Regions from separate parts of the Actinocorallia sp. A-T 12471 genome, predicted to be linked through region 2. Evidence: predicted binding sites of a transcription regulator. Region 2 holds the regulator's gene; the other holds the start of a gene.

Region 1 (10,709 bases), on a different contig from region 2:
CTTTTGGGTCCGGGCGCACGGGTACAGGAGGGCCACGGGGGTGAGAGGAATGCGTAGGTGGGAGGGGCGTAGGGGCTGGGAGGGGCGCGCGGGCAGGAGGCTGCGCAGGTAGGGCAGGCAGGAGGACGCGGGGATAGGAGACGCGGGCGGGAGGGCACGGGGCAGGACAGCCGCGCGGGTAAGACGGGCACGGGGGGACGGGCGCGGGGGTGAGAGGGACACGCGGGTAGGAGGGCGCGCGGGCAGTAGGGGCACATGGGCAGGACCTTTTGGGTCCGGGCGTGCGGGTGGGAGGGGCACGGGGGCGGGAGGGATGCTCAGGTAGGAGGGACGCGCGGGCAGCACGAGTGCCCGGGTACGACAGGCGTCCGGGAGGACAGGCGCGGGGCAGGAGGAATGCTCAGGTAGGAGGGACGCGGGGGTAGGACGGGCGCCCGGGAGGACCGGCGCGGGGCAGAAGGGATGCGCAGGTAGGAGGGACGCGCGGGCACAACGGGTGCCCGGGTACGACAGGCGTCCGGGAGGACGGGCACGGGGCAGAAGGGATGCGCAGGTAGGAGGGACGCGGGGGTGGGACGGGCGGGCGGGGTGGACGGGCGCGGGGACTGGAGGGGCAGGGGCCTTTGGGTTCGGGCGTGGGGGTGGGAGGGGTGTGCGGGCAGGAGGGTAGGGGCCTTGTGGGGTGGGGTGGGGGCCGGGTTGGGTGGGCCGGCCCCCGGGGTGGGGTGGGTTAGGCGGCTAGGGGGGTGGCGGTGGCGGGTTCTAGGGCGAGGGTGAGGGCCTCGCGGACGTCGGTTACGGGGTGGACGGTGAGTTGGGCGAGGATTTCGGCGGGGACGTCGTCCAGGTCGGGTTCGTTGCGCTTGGGGATGAGGACCGTGGTGATTCCGGCGCGGTGGGCGGCGAGCAGCTTCTGCTTCACGCCGCCGATCGGCAGGACCCGGCCGGTGAGGGAGACCTCGCCGGTCATCGCCACGTCAGCGCGGACCGGGCGGCCCGACAGGAGCGAGGCGAGGGCGGTCGTCATCGTCACGCCGGCGGACGGGCCGTCCTTCGGGACCGCGCCGGCCGGGACGTGGACGTGCACGCCCCTGTCCTTCAGGTCGCCGACGGGCAGTTCGAGCTCCGCGCCGTGCGAGCGCAGGTACGACAGCGCGATCCGCGCCGACTCCTTCATGACGTCGCCGAGCTGGCCCGTCAGGGTCACGCCGGTGTCGCCGGTCTCGGCGTCCGCGAGAGACGCCTCGACGTACAGGACGTCACCGCCCGCGCCCGTCACCGCGAGGCCCGTCGCGACGCCGGGGACGGCGGTGCGCCGGTCGGACTCCTTGAGCGACACCTCAGGGGTGAACCGGGGGCGGCCCAGGTAGTCGGTGAGGTCGTCGATGACGACCGGCAGCTCGACCTGGCCGAGCGCGACCTTCGCGGTGACCTTGCGCAGCACCCGCGCGATCGACCGCTCGAGAGAGCGGACGCCGGCCTCGCGGGTGTACTCGCCCGCGATGAGCCGCAGCGCCTCGTCCGGGAAGACGACGTCGCCGGACTCCAGGCCCGCCTTGTCGAGCTGGCGCGGCAGCAGGTGGTCGCGCGCGATCGTGACCTTCTCGTCCTCGGTGTAACCGTCGAGCGTCACCAGCTCCATGCGGTCGAGCAGGGGGCCGGGGATGGTCTCCAGCGAGTTGGCGGTCGCCAGGAACAGCACGTCCGACAGGTCGAGTTCCACCTCGAGGTAGTGGTCGCGGAACGTGTGGTTCTGCGCCGGGTCGAGCACCTCGAGCAGGGCCGCCGTGGGGTCGCCGCGGTAGTCAGCGCCGATCTTGTCGATCTCGTCGAGCAGGACGACCGGGTTCATCGAACCGGCCTCCTTGATCGCCCGGACGATGCGGCCGGGCAGCGCGCCCACGTAGGTGCGCCGGTGGCCGCGGATCTCCGCCTCGTCCCGGACGCCGCCGAGCGCGACCCTGACGAACTCGCGGCCCATCGCCCGCGCGACGGACTCGCCGAGCGAGGTCTTGCCGACCCCGGGAGGGCCGGCGAGCGCCAGGACGGCCCCCGACCGACGGCCGCCGACGACGCCCAGGCCGCGGTCGGACCGCCGCTTGCGGACGGCGAGGTACTCGATGATCCGTTCCTTGACGTCGTCAAGCCCCGCGTGGTCGGCGTCGAGGATGGCCCGGGCCCCCTCGATGTCGTAGGAGTCCTCGGAACGCTCGTTCCACGGGATCTCCAGGACCGTGTCCAGCCAGGTGCGGATCCAGGAGCCCTCCGGGGAGGCGTCGCTTGACCGCTCCAGCTTGTCGACTTCCTTGAGCGCTGCCTTCTCCACCTTCTCCGGCAGGTCCGCGGCCTCGATCCGGGCGCGGTAGTCCTCCTCCTCGCCCTCCTCGGCGTCGCCGTTCAGCTCGGAGAGCTCCTTGCGGACCGCGCGGAGCTGCTGCTTGAGCAGGAACTCGCGCTGCTGCTTGTCGATGCCGTCCTGGACGTCCTTGCGGATCGTCTCGGCGACGTCGAGCTCGGCGAGCTGGTCGCGGGCCCAGCCGGTGACGAGTTCCAGCCGCTCGACCACGTCGGCGGTCTCCAGCAGGGTGATCTTCTGCGCGACGCTCAGGTAGGGCGCGTAGCCCGCCTGGTCGGCGAGGATCGACGGGTCGTCTATCTGCTGGACGATGTCCACGAGCTGCCACGAGCCGCGGTGCTGCAGGATCGCCTGGAGGAGGCCCTTGTACTCCTTGGCCAGCTTGGCCGCCTCCGGGCCCGCGGCCGGGATGTCGACGGTGTCGCCCTCCACCCACAGCGCGGCGCCGGGACCTGTCGTGCCGGTGCCGATGCGGACCCTGCCGACGGCCCTGACGACCGCGCCGGGTTCGCCTCCGGGAAGCCTGCCTTCCTGCTCGACGACGCTCAGCACGCCGACGTCGGCGTACCTGCCCTCGATCCTGGGCACGAGCAGCACCCTCGGCTTGCCCGACGACACGGCGCGCGCCGCCTCGATCGCCGCCCGGACCTCGCGGTCGTTCAGCTCCAGCGGCACGACCATGCCGGGCAGCACGACCGTGTCGTCGAGCGGCAGCACGGGCACCGTAAGTCTCTCGCTCATCTCACTCCCCAGTCATGGTTCTTGAGTCACTCACACTCAAGAAACCAGAGCCCCTATTCATTCCCCAACCCTTGTTCGCCGACAGCGATCAACCTGACGAACCTCCACCGACCCGCAGATCCGCCCCAACCCCGGCGGCCTCCCCCGCATTCCCCGCACCCCGCCCGCCCCGCACCCCCTTTCACCCGGAGCGCGGACGGACGCGGGGCCTGGCGACGGACGCAGCCCCGGAGACGCCGACGGATGCCGGGCTTAGGGGACCTGGACGCCGGGTGAGCTGGACGCCGGGCCTAAGGGAGCTAACGGGGTGGCCAGTGGTCGGGCGGTGAACATGTGGGAGTTGGGCGGGCTGCCCGGGGTCGGCGGCGGGGTGGGGGAAGGCAGGCCGTACTGGGGGGCGACGAGGGCGGGCTCGAGGACCGTGGTGGTCCAGCTGAAGGGGAGGCCGGAGGCGGCGGGCGGGTGCGGCGAGTCCATCAGCTGGAAGTGGAGGTGGGGCTCCGAGGTGTTGCCCGAGTTGCCCACCTCGCCCAGCGGATGGGCGGCGGAGACCCGGTCGCCCACCCCGACCTTGAGGGAGTTCCGGCGCAGGTGGGCGTAGGCGGAGTAGACGCCGTCACCGTGGTCGATGATCACGTGATTGCCGAAGACGAAGCGCCAGCCGCCGACCTGACGAAAGAAGCCCTCGATCGCCATGTATACAAGGCCGGGCCAGGTGTCGCGGGCGCGGTGGTCGCGCTGGCCGCCGCCCGCCGCGACGACCACCCCTTCGGCCACGGCGAGGACATGTTCGCCGAAGCACGGGTAGTCCTCCGCGCGGCGTGGCAGGCCCCAGCCGTAGCGCGGCTTGGGGTGCGGGCCCTGCGCCGCCTCGACCACGTGCGGCACGAGGATGTCGATCGCGTAGGTCTGGCCGTAGCCCCGGCTGCCGTGCGCGGGGACCTTCGTGCCCGGGCTGTTGAGCGCGAGCCACCGCCCGACGACGGGGGCGGCGACGGGCACCGGCTCGCGCTCGCGGTCCCAGGCCGGGCGGACGAACGACAGCGCGAGCACCGCGAGGAAGATCCAGTACCACCAGAAGGGAATGTCGAACAGCACGAGCGCGAGCACGCCTGCCGCGAAGACCTTGACGGACACATCGCCCCAGCGGGCGATCGCCCGCCTCACCCTCGCGTTCACCGTGCCTGTCGTGTTCGTCGTGTCCGTGGTGTTCACCGTCGGCCTCCGAGGATCGTGGTGAGCAGGGGGACGACCCGCTCGGCGGGGACCTCGTGGCGGCCGCCCTCGCGGGCGCGCAGCCAGCCGGCCGAGGCGAGCTGGCGCAGGTGGTGGTAGACCTGCCCGGTGGTGCCCATGCCGTCGAGATCGGCGAGTTCGCGTGCGGTGCCGTGGCCGCGCAGCACCTCGCGCACGAGCCTGAGCCGGACCGGGTGGCCGAGCGCGGCGAATGCCTCGGCGAGCGACTCCCATTCGTCGTCGAGCAGATCGGCGGTGCCTGCGCCGAGCTGCCAGCCCGCCGTGCGGCCGTCGGGCAGCGCGACGTCGCCGACGATCATCACCGCGCCCGGCGCGGGCTCGCGCTCGCGCAGCCCCTCAAGGGCCCAGAACAGATCTGGTGGGGCCGCGCCGCCGTGTTCCGGCCGTGGCGTCGGGGCCGCGACCTTCCGTTCGGCGGCGACCAGCGCGGCGAGCGCGCTCTCCACCGCGCTCAGCCGCTCCTCGACGCTCCGCCCGTCACCCGCGCCCTCCGCGGCACCCGGTTCCGCACCCGCCTGCGCGACGCCTTCCGCACCGACGGATCCGCCGACGCCCTCGGCCGCCCCGGCACCGGCCTCTTCCGCACCGCTCCGCGCCTTTCCGGCCATGCTCCCGCCCCCCGATCACGCGACTACGTCATTACGTAATTCCGATTGAACATCACTCCACGTCATCCGTCAACTCCAAAAAAAGAACCCGCCCGGCGGTGCCGGGCGGGTTCGGGTCGTAGTACGCGGGCCGCAAGACGCGCGCAGCCCCTCTCCTCGACGAGGGGCGCGAGGAGAGGGGCTGGCAAAAATCTCGGGTCAGGCGGTCCCGGGTCAGGCCGGGGCGGGCTTGGCGGCGTCCCGTTCGGCGAGGACCTCGCGGGCGTCGGCGACGATGCGGCGCTCGATGAAGAACGCGAGGAACGGGACGAGCCCCGCGGAGACCATGACCGCCATCTTCTTCAGCGGCCAGGACGCCTTGGTGTACAGGTCGAAGGAGGCCACGAGGTAGACCATGTACAGGAACCCGTGGATCGGGGAGATGATCCCGGAAGGTCCGGGGTTGTCCCAGATGTAGCGCAGCGGCACGGCCACGAAGCACAGCAGGAGCAGCATGATGCCGACGACGGTCGCGAGCACGCGGTACCGGGTGATGGCCGCTTCCACAGGGTTCCCTTTCTAGCGCCGGTTCTGCGCGGCGAGCCGGGCAAGACGGCGGTTGTAGGCCGCCAGCTCGGGGTTCTCCGCTTCGGCTTCCTTGATCAGTTGGGCTTCGGTGAGGGTACGGACGGGTTCGGCGGGGGCCGCGTTGGGGTCCACCGGGGGTTCCTTGGCGGCCTTGAGCTCGTCGCGGATCATCTTGATCCACATGACCAGGACGAATCCCGCGAAGACGGGCCACTCGAAGGTGTAGCCCCAGCTTCGCGCGTTGCCCGCCTGGGCCCGCTCGAACTGCCACCAGCCGAACGCCAGGAACGCGAAGAAGAGCACGATCGCGATGAGGTGGATGCCCAGCCAGCCGGGTGTGAAGAACCGTTTCACGTCCCTGACACTACCGCCGCCCCGGGGCGATCAGTCCCCACCCCCACCGTGGACGTTGAGGAGGCCGTGCACGGCCTTTGTCCAGGGGTAGCGTTCGGCCCGCGCGCGGGCGGCGGCCCGCCTCCGCGCCTCCGGCAGGGCGAGCAGCCTGACGATCGCGTCGGCGAAGGCCGCGGCGTCGGCGGGCGCGGCCTCGCCCGCTCCCGGGACGATCAGTTCGGGGGCCGCGCCCGCGTTCGCGCAGACGACGGGCGTGCCGCACGCCAGGGCCTCCAGGACGGCGAGGCCGAACGACTCGACGGGGCATGTGGCGAGCGCCACGTCGGCGGCGGCGAGGAGGCCCGCCACCTCCCCCCGGACGCCCAGGTGGCCGTGGAAGCGCACGGGAAGTCCCACGGCCGCCCTGCGCATGGCGGGGCCGAGGGAGCCGCCGCCTATGACGTCGAGACGGGCCCGGTGCCCGCGCGCCAGCAGCTCGCGCAGGGCCGCGAGGGCGAGGCCGGGCCGCTTCTCCTTCGACAGCCTCCCGAGGAGTACAAGGCGCGCCTCGGTACGCGGCGGCGAAGGCCGGGGCCGGAAGGTGGTGAGGTCGACGCCGAGGGGGACGAGCGCGACGGACGGCGCGCCGATCCTGCGGAACTCGGCGGCGGAGAACTCCGACGTGGCCACGACGGTGTCGAAGGCACCGGCGAGCCTCCGGTTCCACAGGTCAGCGCCCCGGTCGAGCGCGACCCATGACGGGACGCGGGGCGCGAGGATCGCGTCGAGGCGTTCGTGGGAGAACAGCACCGAGCGCGCTCCGCTCCGCCGCGCCCAGCGGGCGGCGACGGTGAGGGTCGCCTTGTCGGAGACCTCGACGGAGTCGGGCTTGATCTCGTCCAGCGCGCGCAGGACGGGCCGGGGGTCGAGGACCAGGCGATATCCCGGCGCGACCGACGGCCCCGGCACGGTGATCACGGTCCCGGCCTCGGTCTCCCTGCGCGACCTTCCCGGACCCGGTAGCACGAGGAACCTTTCGTGGCCCGCCTTGGCGTAGCCCCTGCCGAGTTCGTCAACGGCGGTGCGCAGCCCTCCGGAGACCGGGCTGTAGAGGTTGGCGAGCTGGACGATCCTCATGCGTTCCTCACGCAAGGAGCGCGCGGTAGGTGACGGGCCGCGCCCCGGCCCTGAGCGCGGCGTCTATCGCGGTGAGGGCCGCCTCGTGCAGGCCGGGCCGGTCGAGGTCGGCGGGGTGGAGCGCGATCCTGAGCGAGCGGCCCGCTCCGGCGAGGGCGCGTGCCGCGCGGACCATCAGCGCGGCTCCCGTCCGCTCGCCCGTGCCGCCCGGCCTGTGCGAGAAGGCGGGGACGCGGAGGACGCGGCGGCGGCGCAGGTCGTGTATCCCGGTCTGGCTGGTCCAGTAGGCGAACCCGAGCCTTGCGAGCGCGTCGCGGGTGCCGGGTGAGGCGAGCCAGCCGGGCGGGGTGAACCCGTCGACGGCGAGGCCGGCCCGTTCCATGATCGCCATTCCCGTCCGGAGCCTGCGCGTCGCCTCGTGGGGGTCGAGCGCGCAGAACTCCCCCGCACCGCGCGCTATCAGGGTGTTGGCCCACTGGAGCCAGGGAGACCCGCCAGGCACCCGTGTGTGGGTGAGTCCGTGCAACGCGATCTCGTGTGCGCCGTCGACGGCGCGGAGGCGGCGGGCGAACTCGGGGTCGTCGCCGAGGCCGGGCCGTCCGCCGAAGGCGCCGGGGATGACGAGCAGACTTGCGGGGACGCCGCGCGCTTCGAGGTCGGTGAGCCAGGTCGCGGTGGCGGCTGCGGTCGCGGGGGCGACGTCGTGGACGGAGACGACGAGCCGTGCCTCACGCGACGGCACGGTCGGCCCCCGTGCCGTAGATGACCTCGGTGTAGTGGCCGAGGAGCCTGTCGCAGACCGCCTCCCAGGTGTTGCCGCGTACCGAGTTGCGGGCTGCGCGGCCCATACGCTCCCGCGTGGGCGCGTCGGAGGCGAGTGACGCTACCGCCGCGCGGAGGGCCGCCCCGTCCGACGGGGTGAAGAGCAGTCCGTTGACGCCGGGGCGTACGAGGTCGAGTGGGCCGCCCGCGGCGGGCGCGACGGCGGGCAGGCCGGACGCGAGGGCTTCCTGAAGGGCCTGGCAGAACGTCTCGTTCGCCCCGGTGTGCACGAAGACGTCGAGGCTGGCGAGGAGCCGGGCGAGGTCGGGCCCGGTCTGGAACCCTGTGAAGACCGCCTTGGGCAGCAGCGTGCGCAGGTTCTCTTCCGCCGGTCCGTCTCCGATGACGACGACGCGGACCCCTTCGAGCCCGTCCAGCCAGGACAGCAACTCGACCTGCTTCTCCGGCGCGAGACGGCCCATGTATCCGACGAGGATCTCTCCGTCGGGGGCGAGCGCGGCGCGGGTCGCGGCGCAGCGGCGTTCCGGATGGAACGTCTCCTGGTCCACTCCCCTGCCCCACAGGGCGAGCCGGGGGAAGTCGCGCTCTTCCAGGTCCCGGAGGGTCGGACGGGAGGGGGCGAGCGTCCGGTCCGCCTTGGCGTGGACGTGCCTCAGCCAGGACCAGAGAACCGAGTCGGTGCCGCGGAAGCCGTAACCGCGGAAGAACCCTGCGATGTCCGTCTGGAAGACCGCTACGGACGGCACCCCAAGCCGCTTGGCTGCGGTCGCCCCCGCCGCGCCGAGTACGACGGGAGAGGCGAGGTGCACGACGTCGGGCTGGAACGCGCGTAGGGCGTGCTCCACCTTGCGTCCGGGGACGCCGACGGTGAACGACTTGTAGACGGGCAGGGAGAGGCCGGGCACGAGTTCGACGGGCGTGCCCGCGTAGCTGTCCGGGCCGGGGGCCGGGGCGACGAGGAGCGCCTGGTGTCCGCGCGCGGCCAGGTGTTCGAGGACCCGGCAGACCGAGTTGGTCACGCCGTTCACCCTCGGCAGGAACGATTCCGCCACGATTGCCACCTTCACGGTGGTGATCGTGACGAATCGGGACGACCTTCCGACCTCAGGACGGAACCAGGCGAGAAAACAGCAGACGAACACTCGCGCTCGGTGACTTGCCGTCACTATGCTGACGCGCACCCGACCGGGCAGATCATCACAATTCCGGATATCTAGCCACGGCCGCCGAGGACTGACCATCGAGGGACGCGCGATGACCAGCACAAGTTCGGGACGGGCGTGGACGTCCCGGCTCGCCGTCTACCGCGCCGCGGTCCAGCGCCGCGTGCTCCTCGTGCTCACCGCCGTCCAGGTCGTCGCCGGGATCGGCATCGGCGCGGGCGCGGCGGCCGGGGCGCTCGCGGCCAGGCACCTTTCCGGCAGCGAGACGGTGACGGGGCTCGCCCAGGCGGGGGTGCTCCTGGGCGCGGCGGTGGTCGCCGTGCCGATAGCGCGCTTGGCCGCCGGACGGGGCCGCCGTCCCGCTCTCGCGTTCGGTTACGGCTGCGGCGTACTCGGGGCGCTTGTCGCACTTGTCGCGGTTGCCCTCGGAACGTGGGAACTTCTGCTCGCCGGGACGCTGCTGCTCGGCGGCGGGAGCGCGGCGGGGCTCGCCGCGCGGTTCGCCGCGACCGACCTGTCGCGGCCCGGGCACCCCGCCCGCGACCTCAGCATCATCGTGTGGGCGGCGACCGGCGGCGCGGTCGCGGGTCCGCTGGTCGCGGGGCAGCTCGACGACACCGGCGGCCACCTCGGCGTCTTCGCGCTCGCCGCCGTCGTGTTCGCGATGGCCGCCGTCGGCGCGTTCGCGGGGCTGCGGCCCGACCCGCTGCAGGTCGCGCACGAGGGCAGCGCGCGCGGCGCGATCGCGCCCGAACGGTCGCTGCGGGTCGCGCTCGGCGTCCTCGGCCGCTCCCCCAGCGCGCGGGTGGCGGTGGCGGCGATAGCCGTAAGCAATGTCGCGACCTTCGCGCTGATGACGGCGACGCCCCTTCACCTCGACCGGGGCGGCGCGGACGCCGCCGACCTCGGCATCGTCCTCAGCCTCCACTTTGCGGGCATGTACGCGCTGTCGCCTCTGGTCGGCTGGTTCGCCGACCAGTTCGGCCACGTGCCCGTGCTGCTGCTCGGCCAGGTCCTGCTCGTGCTCGCCGCGCTGACGGCCGGGCTCGCCGCGCCGTCGGCGGTCGCCCAGTCCGGGCTTGCCCTGCTGCTGCTCGGGCTCGGCTGGTCGTGCGGGCTCGTCGCGGGATCCGCCCTGCTCACCGAGTCCGTCCCGGTCGACCTGCGCCCGTCCGTGCAGGGCCTGTCCGACGTGCTCATGAACGCCGCGGGCGCACTCGCGGTCCTCGCCGCAGGTTCCCTCGCCGCCTTGGACTCCTACGCCGCCCTGGCGGGCCTCATCCTCGTCCTCGCCCTCCCCATGGGCACCGCCCTCCTCCTCGCCCGCCGCATCGCCACCCCCGCCTGACCCGCCAGCGTCACACGACCCCCCGCGCGCAGTGCGCGACCGACCTTGTCGTCGCCGTACCTGTGCTCCATCTCCACGACCCGCCGCGCGCAGTGCGCGACCCGCCGCCGTCGTAGCCGTAGACGGACTGCGCGCACACGACCGCCGCGCGCAGTGCGCGACCAACTCGAGGAGCGGTGGCAGGGTCTTCTTGTTGGGGTGCGGTGGGGTCAGCGGCGTAGTTCCAGGGTGCAGCATTTGGGGCCGCCGCCGGCCTTGTGGAGTTCGGTGAGGGTTATGGGGATGGGGCGGTAGCCGCGGCCGTTGAGGGCGTGGGCGAGGTCGGTGGCTGCTTCGGTGAGGATGACGTTTTCGCCGTCGCAGACGGAGTTGAGGCCGAAGGAGGCGGCGTCGTCGGCTGACGCCTCGACTGCCTT
Region 2 (10,709 bases):
GTGAACGGCGCGAAGGTCGCCGTGCTCGGCTCCTTGAAGGGCGACCCTATGCCCTTCGTGACGGGCATCCTCGGAACGCCGCTGGAGATTCCCGACCCCACGGGCTGGCAGGTCAAGATCGAGGCCACCGGGCAGGTCTCGCCGGGCGTCCTGCTGCCGTCCAAGGTCGGCCTCAAGGCCAGGCTCATCGGCGACGGACTGGGCCCGAACTGCTACATCGGGTCGAACGCCGCCCCCGTCGTCATCTCCCCGCGCGTCCAGTGGACGCTGCCGTGGCTCGTGGACGGCAAGCTCCTCACCCAGGCCAAGGCATATGACGACGTCTTCGCCATCGACTGGGCCACCGGCTGCGAAAGCCAACTCCCGAACGTGCTGATCGGGGCGGCGAACGCCACGAGCAACCACTTCGACGTCACGTGGGCCATCCGTCACAAGACCCTCTAAGGACGCTGCGATGAGATTCCGCCGTACCGGGGTCGTCCTTGGCGCCCTCGCCCTCGCGCTCGGCCTTGCGGCTCCCGCCAACGCCGCCGAGCAGTCCTATGTACCCTCCCCCGTCGACTTCGCCGACTGCCCCGCCAAGCCGGCGGGCGTGACGGAGTGGAACTGCTACGTCTCGATCGCCCTCGAGGGCGGCTTCACCCTCGGGACCAACAGGCACGTCCGCATACTCCTCGACAAGCCGCTGCGCGTCACCGCCGCCGAGGGCAAGGCGGCGAACGGCGCCAAGGTGACGGCTTGGGGCGGCATCACCCAGCCGCAGAACTTCAAGGTCGTGACGGTCATCCCGGGCACGAACGTGATCCTCTCGACGCTCCCGGAGATCGAGGGAAGGCTCGTCGGGGTGGGGCTCAACAGGCCCGACTCCATCCACGAGTTCAAGGTGCGTTTCCAGCTGTGGAGCCCGGGCGGCCTGCTCGGGCCGAACTGCACGATCGGCACGGACGCCGCGCCGGTCGTCCTCAAGCCGCAGAGCACGGTGTCGCTGCCGTGGCTGTTCTGGCTGACCCCGGGCATCAAGATCTGGGGCAACGAGAAGCAGTTCGCCCTTCCGGCGTCCACCGGCTGCTCCACCTATCCCCTCCTGGGCCACCCTGACGACCTGCTAGGGCTGCCCGCCGCCTCCGGCGTCAGCTCCGCGGACTTCGTCTGGGCGGTCCGCCAGAAGAAGTTCTGACGCTTCTTCCCCGCACACCCCACCCCCCTCCGGGAGCACCCCATGAAGAAGCTGCTTCGCCGCGCCGCGACCGGGGCGGCCGCCCTGGCCGCCGCGGCCGCGCTCGTCCCCGCCGCACCCGCGGCGGCCGAGAACGGCTACGTCCCGTCCGAGGCCGACTTCGCCAACTGCCCGGTCAAGCCCGCGGGCGCGACGGACTGGACCTGCTTCGTCTCGACGGTCATCGACGGGACCATCGACATCGGCTCCGTGCGCGTCATCGTGGACAAGCCGATCCAGCTCGTCACCGCACAGGGCAAGCTCGCCGACGGCACGGCGGTCGCCAAGGTCGGCGGGCTCAGCAGCGGTGAGCTGACGATCCAGACGCCGCTCCTGGGCACCCCCATCTACACCCAGGACCTCACGGGCACGAAGGTCAAGATCGAGACGACGGGATCGGTCGTCCCGGGCACGGTCATGCCCAAGGAGTTCGGGGTGAAGTTCCGCTTCCTGCACCCGTTCCTCGTGGGCTCCTGCTACGTCGGCAGCAACTCCGCGCCGATCACGGTCAAGCCGCGCATCGGCCTCGCCCTGCCGGAGGTCCGCGAGGGCCTTCTCTTGGCAAAGGTCTGGACGACCGACACGGCCTTCGCGCTGCCCGCCGCGTCGGGTTGCGGGCTGATCCCGGGCGGGCTCGTCGACCTGATCGTCAACGACCGCTTCAAGCTGCCGAACGCCGCGGGCACCAACAAGGCGGCGTGGAACTGGATCGTCCGGCACAAGACCATGTAGCCGATCTCAGCCCCCTCCCCGCCTCCGGACGGTCCCCGCGACCGTTCCACCAGGCCGAACGGGCCCGCCGCCTGCACCCCCGACAGGCATGGCGGGCCCGTTCTTCGTTTCCCGGACGAGCGGGTACATCCCGGAATAGGCTGCGTCACACCGGTGTTCCAGCAACTAAGTTGAGCTTGCTTGACTCAACTCATTTGACAGCACCCGACGCGCGGGGCATTCTGGGATCAGTCAGAGCCCCGATGAGACAGACGGAGGAAGCGGACGATGGCACGTGCGGTCGGTATCGACCTCGGGACGACCAACTCGGTCGTCGCGATTCTGGAGGGCGGCGAGCCCACCGTGATCGCAAACGCGGAGGGGTCGCGGACCACGCCGTCCGTCGTGGCCTTCGCGAAGAACGGCGAGGTGCTCGTCGGTGAGGTCGCCAAGCGGCAGGCCGTCACCAACGTGGACCGGACCATCCGCTCGGTGAAGCGGGAGATCGGCACCGACTGGAAGGTCGGGATCGACGGCAAGGACTTCACCCCGCAGCAGATCAGCGCGTTCGTGCTGCAGAAGCTGAAGCGCGACGCCGAGGCGTACCTGGGCGAGAAGGTCACCGACGCGGTGATCACCGTCCCGGCGTACTTCAGCGACCACCAGCGGCAGTCCACCAAGGAGGCCGGCCAGATCGCGGGGCTGAACGTCCTGCGCATCATCAACGAGCCGACCGCCGCCGCGCTGGCCTACCACCTGGAGCGCGAGGGCGAGGCCACGATCCTGGTCTTCGACCTCGGCGGCGGCACCTTCGACGTCTCGCTGCTCGAAGTCGGCGACGGCGTCGTGGAGGTCAAGGCCACCAGCGGCGACAACCACCTGGGCGGCGACGACTGGGACAACAAGATCGTCGACTGGCTGGTCACCAACTTCAAGAACGCCCACGGCGTGGACCTGTCCAAGGACAAGATGGCGCTCCAGCGCCTGCGTGAGGCCGCGGAGAAGGCGAAGATCGAGCTGTCCTCCTCCACGGAGACCACGATCAACCTGCCCTACATCACGGCTTCGGCCGAGGGCCCGCTGCACCTCGACGAGAAGCTCACCAGGGCCGAGTTCCAGCGACTCACCTCGGATCTGCTCGACCGCTGCAAGGCGCCGTTCCAGCAGGTCATCAAGGACGCCGGGATCACCGTCGACAAGATCGACCACGTGGTCCTGGTCGGCGGCTCCACCCGCATGCCCGCGGTGACCGAGCTGGTCAAGGAGCTGGCCGGCAAGGACCCGAACAAGGGCGTGAACCCCGACGAGGTCGTCGCGGTCGGCGCGGCCCTGCAGGCCGGCGTCCTGAAGGGCGAGGTCAAGGACGTCCTGCTGCTCGACGTCACCCCGCTGTCACTCGGCATCGAGACCAAGGGCGGCATCTTCACCAAGATCATCGAGCGGAACACCACGATCCCGACCAAGCGCTCGGAGACCTTCACCACGGCCGACGACAACCAGCCGTCCGTGGAGATCCAGGTCTACCAGGGCGAGCGCGAGATCGCGGCGTACAACAAGAAGCTCGGCACCTTCCAGCTCACCGGCCTGCCGCCCGCGCCGCGCGGCGTCCCGCAGATCGAGGTCGCGTTCGACATCGACGCCAACGGCATCGTGAACGTCTCGGCCAAGGACCTCGGCACCGGCAAGGAGCAGTCGATGGTCATCTCCGGCGGCTCCGCGCTGCCGAAGGACGACATCGAGCGGATGATGCGCGAGGCCGAGCAGTACGCCGAGGAAGACCGCAAGATCAAGGAGCAGGCCGAGATCCGCAACCAGGCGGAGACCCTCACCTACTCGACGGAGAAGTTCGTCAAGGAGAACGAGGACAAGCTGCCGGAGGACCTCAAGAAGGAGGTCACCGACAGCATCGCCGAGGTGCGCAAGAACCTCGAGGGCACCGACACCGAGCTGATCAAGTCCTCGGCCGAGAAGCTGGCGCAGTCCTCGCAGAAGCTCGGCGCGGCCCTGTACGCCCAGCAGCAGTCCGAAGGCGCCGCCGACGCCGCCGCCCCTGGCGCTGACGACTCCAGCGCGCAGGACGACGAGGTCGTGGACGCCGAGATCATCGACGACGACAAGGACGCCAAGTGAGCAGTTCTCAGGAAGAACCGGTGATCCGCGACTCGCGGCGCATCGATCCTGAGACGGGCGAGCTGCGGACCCCTTCCGAGCAGGAGGAGTCCGCGGCTCCGGCCGACGAGGCGGTCGATGAGTCCTCCGCGGAGCTGCGCGAGCAGCTTGAGGAGCGCACCAGGGACCTTCAGCGGCTCCAGGCCGAGTACGTGAACTACCGCAAGCGGGTGGAGCGCGACAGGGTGGCGGTCCGGGAGCAGGCCATCGCGGGCGTGCTCACCGATCTGCTGCCGATCCTCGACAGCGTCGACAAGGCGCGCGAGCACGACGAGCTCGTCGGCGCGTTCAAGTCGGTGGGGGAGTCCCTGGAGACGACCCTCGGCAAGTTGGGGCTCGAGCGTTACGGGGCGGTCGGCGATCCGTTCGACCCGAACGTGCACGAGGCCCTCACCCACGTCCCGTCCGCGGACGTGGAGGAGGAGTCGGTGCTGGAGGTCTACCAGCCCGGATACCGGATCGGCGAGCGAGTCGTCCGGCCGGCCCGTGTGGTCGTGGCCGGACCGCAGACCTGAACTGACACCTGCCCCGGGGGCGGCGGCACGCCCCCGGGGCAAGATCCGAAGCACATTTCGAAGGGGAGCCGGTGAGCACCAAGGACTACCTTGAGAAGGACTATTACAAGTCCCTCGGTGTCGCCAAGACCGCCACCCAGGACGAGATCAAGAAGTCCTACCGGAAGCTCGCTCGCAAGTACCACCCCGACGCCAACAAGGGCGACGCCGAGGCCGAGGAGCGGTTCAAGGAGATCTCCGAGGCTTACGACGTCCTGTCCGACGACAAGCGCCGCAAGGAGTACGACGAGGTCAGGGCCTACGGGGGCGCGTTCCGTGGCGGCGGCGCGGGCGCGGGCCCGCAGGGCTTCGACCTCAACGACCTGTTCGGCAACGCGCCGGGCGGCGCGGGGGCCGGGGAGCGGCTGGGCGACCTCTTCGGCGGCCTGTTCGGCAGGGGCGGCGGCCAGACCCGCACCACCTCGACGCGCCGGCCGCGCCGCGGCCAGGACGTCGAGTCGGAGGTGACCCTGACGTTCAGCGAGGCGCTGAACGGCATCACCGTCCCGCTCCGCCTGTCCTCCGAGGCCCCCTGCGCGACATGCCGGGGCACCGGCGCGAAGGCGGGCACCCTGCCCCGGGTCTGCCCGTACTGCGACGGCACCGGCCAGGAGACCCGCAACATGGGCGGGTTCGGCTTCGCCGAGCCGTGCAGCCACTGCCACGGCCGGGGCATGGTCGTCGACGACCCGTGCCCGACCTGCCACGGCAGCGGCCGCGCGGTCAGCACCCGCACGATCCAGGCGCGCATCCCCGCGGGCGTGAAGGACGGCCAGACGATCCGGCTCAAGGGCAAGGGCGCGCCCGGCGAGAACGGCGGCCCGGCCGGAGACCTGCTGGTCAAGCTGAAGGTGTCCGGGCACTCGGTGTTCGGCCGCGACGGCGACAACCTCACCGTCACCGTCCCCGTCACGTTCCCGGAGGCGGCGCTCGGCGCGGAGATCATGGTGCCGGTCCATGGCGGCCAGCCCGTCAAGCTCCGCATCCCCGAGGGCACGCCGAACGGGCGCACGTTCCGGGTGCGCGGCCGCGGCGCGACCCGCCGCGACGGCACCAAGGGCGATCTGCTCGCGACCGTCGAGGTGAACGTGCCGCAGAAGCTCACCGAGGAGGAGCGCGGGGCGCTCACCGAGCTGTCCCAGACCCACCGCGGCGACGACCTGCGCCAGAGCCTGGTGCAGCAGGCAAGGGAGGGGTAAGTGGAGTTCCCCGACGACACCCCGGTCTATGTCATCTCGATCGCGGCGCAGCTGTCGGGACTGCACCCGCAGACGCTGCGTACCTACGACCGCATGGGGCTCGTCTCCCCCGGCCGGGCCTCCGGCCGGGGCCGCAGGTACTCCGCGCGCGACATCGCGGCGCTGCGCGAGATCCAGCGGCTCTCCCAGGAGGAGGGGGTCAACCTGGCGGGCATCAGCAAGATCCTCGAACTCCAGCGGGTGAACGACGAGCTGCGCGACGAACTCGCGCGGCTGCGTCGGCTTGTCGAGGACATGGGCAGCGAGCTGGAGTCCACCCGCGCGGTGGCCGCGAGGCTGGCGCAGATGCGCGGGGAGGGGCGCGGGGGCGACCTCGTCCCGATTCGCCAGACCGGGGTCGTGCTCTGGCGGAAACAGCAGGATTGACGGTTTTTCGAACGCGGGGGTTGAGCCAATGGACTACAAGCTGACCAACAAGAGCCAGGACGCGGTCTCGGTCGCGGTCCGCAGGGCGGCCTCGGAGGGCAGCCCCCAGGTCGAGCCGGCGCATCTGCTGGCGGCGCTGCTGGCGCAGAACGAGGGCACCACGGTGCCGCTGCTCGAGGCGGTGGGCGCGGACCCGTCGGCGATCCGGCGGCGCACCGAGGAGCTGGTCGCGGGCCTGCCGAAGGCGCAGGGCTCGACGGTCTCCGCGCCGCAGACGTCGCGGCAGCTGCTCGCCTCGCTGAACACCGCGGCCTCGCGCGCCCGCCAGCTCCAGGACGAGTACGTCTCGACCGAGCACCTGCTGGTGGGCCTGGCGACGGACGGCGGCCAGGTCGCCGAGCTGCTGCGCGAGTACGGCGCGAACCCCGACGCCCTGCTCGACGCGTTCGAGAAGGTGCGCGGGCACGGCCGCATCACCAGTGAGAACCCCGAGGACACGTTCCAGTCGCTGGAGAAGTACGGGGTCGACCTCACCCAGAAGGCGCGCGACGGCAAGCTCGACCCGGTCATCGGCCGGGACGGCGAGATCCGCAGGACAGTCCAGGTCCTGTCGCGGCGCACCAAGAACAACCCTGTGCTCATCGGCGAGCCCGGCGTCGGCAAGACCGCGGTGGTCGAGGGGCTCGCCCAGCGGATCGTCACCGGCGACGTGCCCGAGTCGCTGCGCGACAAGCGGCTCATCTCGCTCGACCTCGGCGCGATGGTCGCCGGCGCGAAGTTCCGCGGCGAGTTCGAGGAGCGCCTGAAGGCGGTCCTGAACGAGATCAAGGAGTCCGAGGGCCAGATCATCACGTTCATCGACGAGCTGCACACCGTGGTCGGCGCGGGCGCGGCCGAGGGCGCGATGGACGCGGGCAACATGCTGAAGCCGATGCTGGCGCGCGGCGAGCTGCGCATGATCGGCGCGACGACGCTCGACGAGTACCGCGAGCGGATCGAGAAGGACCCGGCGCTCGAGCGGCGCTTCCAGCAGGTTTTTGTGGGCGAGCCCTCGGTCGAGGACACCATCGCGATCCTGCGCGGCCTCAAGGGCCGGTACGAGGCGCACCACCAGGTCCAGATCTCCGACTCCGCGCTCGTCGCGGCGGCCACGCTGTCGGACCGTTACATCACCTCGCGGTTCCTGCCGGACAAGGCGATCGACCTCGTCGACGAGGCGGCGTCCCGGCTGCGGATGGAGATCGACTCGCGTCCCGTCGAGATCGACCAGCTCCAGCGCACGGTCGACCGGATGAAGATGGAGGAGATGGCGCTCGCCAAGGAGTCCGACGAGGCTTCGAGGCAGCGGCTTGAGAAGCTGCGCGCGGACCTCGCCGACAAGCAGGAGCACCTGCACGGCCTCGTCGGCCGCTGGGAGCAGGAGAAGGCCGGCCTGAACCGCGTCGGCGAGCTGAAGAAGAAGCTCGACGACCTGCACAGCCTCGCCGAGCGGGCACAGCGCGAGGGCGACTTTGAGACCTCGTCGCGGCTGCTTTACGGCGAGATCCCGTCGCTGGAGAAGGAGATCTCCCAGGCGTCGGAGGACGCCGAGACGCGCGGCGCGATGGTGAAGGAGGAGGTCGGCCCCGACGACGTCGCCGACGTGGTCTCCGCCTGGACGGGCATCCCCGCGGGGCGGCTCATGGAGGGCGAGACCGCCAAGCTGCTCCGCATGGAGGACGTCATCGGCGGCCGCCTCATCGGGCAGCACGACGCCGTCGTCGCGGTCTCCGACGCGGTGCGCCGCTCGCGCGCGGGCGTCGCCGACCCCGACCGTCCGACCGGCTCGTTCCTGTTCCTCGGCCCGACCGGCGTCGGCAAGACCGAGCTGGCCAAGGCGCTCGCGGACTTCCTGTTCGATGACGAGCGCGCGCTCACCCGCATCGACATGTCGGAGTACTCCGAGAAGCACAGTGTCGCCCGGCTCGTCGGTGCACCTCCCGGTTACGTGGGGTATGAGGAGGGCGGGCAGCTCACCGAGGCGGTCCGGCGCAGGCCGTACAGCGTGGTGCTGCTCGACGAGGTCGAGAAGGCGCACCCCGAGGTCTTCGACCTGCTGCTCCAGGTCCTTGACGACGGCCGCCTCACCGACGGCCAGGGCCGCACCGTCGACTTCCGCAACACCATCCTCATCCTCACCTCCAACCTCGGGTCCCAGTACCTTGTCGACCAGTCGCTGAGCAAGGACGAGCAGCGCGAGGCGGTGATGAAGACCGTGCGGATGGCGTTCAAGCCGGAGTTCCTGAACCGGCTGGACGACGTCATCGTCTTCGACGCCCTCTCGCAGGACGAGCTCGCCGAGATCGTCGACCTCCAGGTCCACCGCCTCGCCGACCGCCTCGCCGACCGCCAGCTCTCGCTGAAGGTCTCGCCGGACGCGCGGGCGTGGCTCGCCCGCACGGGCTTCGACCCGGCTTACGGCGCGCGTCCGCTGCGCCGCCTTGTGCAGACCTCGATCGGCGACCAGCTCGCCAGGGGCCTGCTGTCGGGGGAGATCCGCGACGGCGCGGAGGTCACCGTCGAGGTGGATCCGGCGACGGACAAGCTCGTCGTGCGCTCCACGGTGCCGCTCAGCAAGCGCTGAGCCGCCTTTCCAGGCCCGCTTTCCCACCCCGGGAGGCGGGCCTTTTCCTTTCCCGTCGATGAATTTCCGCGGCCCGCCGATAATGGGTTGACTTCCCGCGCGGGGACGGGCTAATGTTCTGGCCATGGAGATCTGATCCTTCCGGTAGCAGCCGCTCAGCGGCTCCCGCAGCACGGCTGAGAGCCCGTGGCGTCGCCCAACGCGCCGCCGTAGGCGGGCGTACAGCGCTCGTTGTCCTGACGCCTCACCCGTGCCCTTCCCTTACTGAGACCTCGCGCTTCGACGGCGTTCGCCGTCGGCCTCGCGCGGCGTCCCTTTTCTTCGGAACCTTTTCCGGAATTCTTCCGTGCCTTCGGCGTGAAATGCGCTGTGCGCGACTTCTGAATACCGCTGTGCCGGGTGTTCCTTTGTCGTGCCGCCATTCGTTGCCTGAGCGCGCGATTCTTTCCGCACTTCTTCGAGGAGTCGCCCATGCCTGCTACCGGCCTGCCCTCATTTCCCCTCGGCCCGTCCGCCGTGCCGTCCGGCCCTGACCGTCAGGAGGTCCGTGTGACCGTTCCCGCTCGCCGCCCCGCCCCCGCCGCCCGTGAGGAGAACCGCATGACCGCCCTTCCCGACGCCGTCGCCGCCACCGCCCAGAACGCCGAGCACGCCCAGAACGAGGAGCCGCGCATGCCCGCCGCCGTGAACGCCGCCCAGACTTCCGCCCCGACCGCCGACCAGCAGGAGGAAACCCTTATGCGCGCTTCCCTTCCCGTCACCGCCGTGTTCCCCGTGTCCGCCGCCGACGCGAGCCAGACGCCCGCCAAGCCCGCCCGCAGGTCGGGCAAGAAGGCCGCGCTGAAGCGCACCGACAGGCGGGCCGCCGCGATGGCGCAGCGCAGCCGCGGCAACGCCAGGACCCTGCCGACCCGGCGGATGAACAACCGCGCGGGCCGCTGACGCCTTGACCCGCACGCGACAGCCCGTCCCCGGAAGGGGGCGGGCCGCGTCCCGTTTCCCGGGGCGCAAGGCGGGGCGTGTGGACGGGGGGCGGCGGTTCCGGTGCAATGGTGGGTATGACGGGATTGGTGCTGGGGCCGCTGCTGCGGTGGGTCGGGGAACACGGCGCGACGGTCTGGGTGGAGACGTCCGAGTCCTGCGAGGTGACCGTGCTCGGGCGCACCGAGCCGACCTTCGCCGTGCACGGCCACCACTACGCGCTGGTGGACGTCGACGGGCTCGAACCCGGCTCCACCACCCCGTATGAGGTGCACCTCGACGGGCGCAGGGTGTGGCCGGAGGCGGGCACCGAGTTCCCGCCGAGCGCGATCCGGACCGTCGATCCGGCGCGTCCGTCGGCCGTCGCGTTCGGGTCGTGCCGGGTCGCGCCCGCCGCGACCGAGACCCACGGGATCGACGCGCTCAGCGCGTTCGCGCACGAGCTGAAGAACGGCGCGGCGTTCCCCGACGTCCTGCTGATGATCGGCGACCAGGTGTACGCCGACGGCACGGGCGACCGTATGAAGGCGTTCATCAGGGGCCGCCGCGACATCACCGTGCCGCCCGGCGACGAGATCGCCGACTTCGAGGAGTACACCGAGCTCTACCGGCTCGCCTGGACCACCGATCCGGCCGTGCGCTGGCTGCTGTCCACGGTCCCGACCCGCAGCGTGTTCGACGACCACGACGTGCGCGACGACTGGAACACCTCGTACTCGTGGCGGCAGTCCATGGACGCGCTGCCGTGGTGGCGGCGCAGGATCGTCGGCGGGATCGGCGCGTACTGGGTCTACCAGCACCTGGGCAACCTGTCGCCGGAGGAGCGCCGC

What was found. Region 2 encodes HspR, which represses chaperone genes until heat shock. Its sites were predicted from a motif close to ANTTGAGTCNNNNNGACTCAANT; they were not measured.
Region 1: a site for HspR is predicted at 3,117-3,139, ahead of lon (endopeptidase La). Genes of this name have one in related genera too.

What each region holds. Positions count from the first base shown of each region.
Region 1 covers NZ_JAWZTE010000002.1:402,786-413,494, forward strand. The annotation lists gene lon (endopeptidase La) at 731-3,097, opposite strand; gene R9X44_RS06860 (M23 family metallopeptidase) at 3,350-4,312, opposite strand; gene R9X44_RS06865 (winged helix-turn-helix domain-containing protein) at 4,309-4,962, opposite strand; gene R9X44_RS06870 (DUF3817 domain-containing protein) at 5,176-5,508, opposite strand; gene R9X44_RS06875 (hypothetical protein) at 5,521-5,883, opposite strand; gene R9X44_RS06880 (glycosyltransferase) at 5,914-6,999, opposite strand; gene R9X44_RS06885 (DUF2334 domain-containing protein) at 7,007-7,741, opposite strand; gene R9X44_RS06890 (glycosyltransferase family 1 protein) at 7,728-8,834, opposite strand; gene R9X44_RS06895 (MFS transporter) at 9,037-10,293, shown strand; gene ddaH (dimethylargininase) at 10,503-10,709, opposite strand, start outside.
Region 2 covers NZ_JAWZTE010000006.1:257,885-268,593, forward strand. The annotation lists gene R9X44_RS19330 (hypothetical protein) at 1-444, shown strand, start outside; gene R9X44_RS19335 (hypothetical protein) at 455-1,177, shown strand; gene R9X44_RS19340 (hypothetical protein) at 1,220-1,948, shown strand; gene dnaK (molecular chaperone DnaK) at 2,216-4,057, shown strand; gene grpE (nucleotide exchange factor GrpE) at 4,054-4,611, shown strand; gene dnaJ (molecular chaperone DnaJ) at 4,683-5,849, shown strand; gene R9X44_RS19360 (heat shock protein transcriptional repressor HspR) at 5,850-6,275, shown strand; gene clpB (ATP-dependent chaperone ClpB) at 6,304-8,898, shown strand; gene R9X44_RS19370 (hypothetical protein) at 9,448-9,840, shown strand; gene R9X44_RS19375 (alkaline phosphatase D family protein) at 9,957-10,709, shown strand, end outside.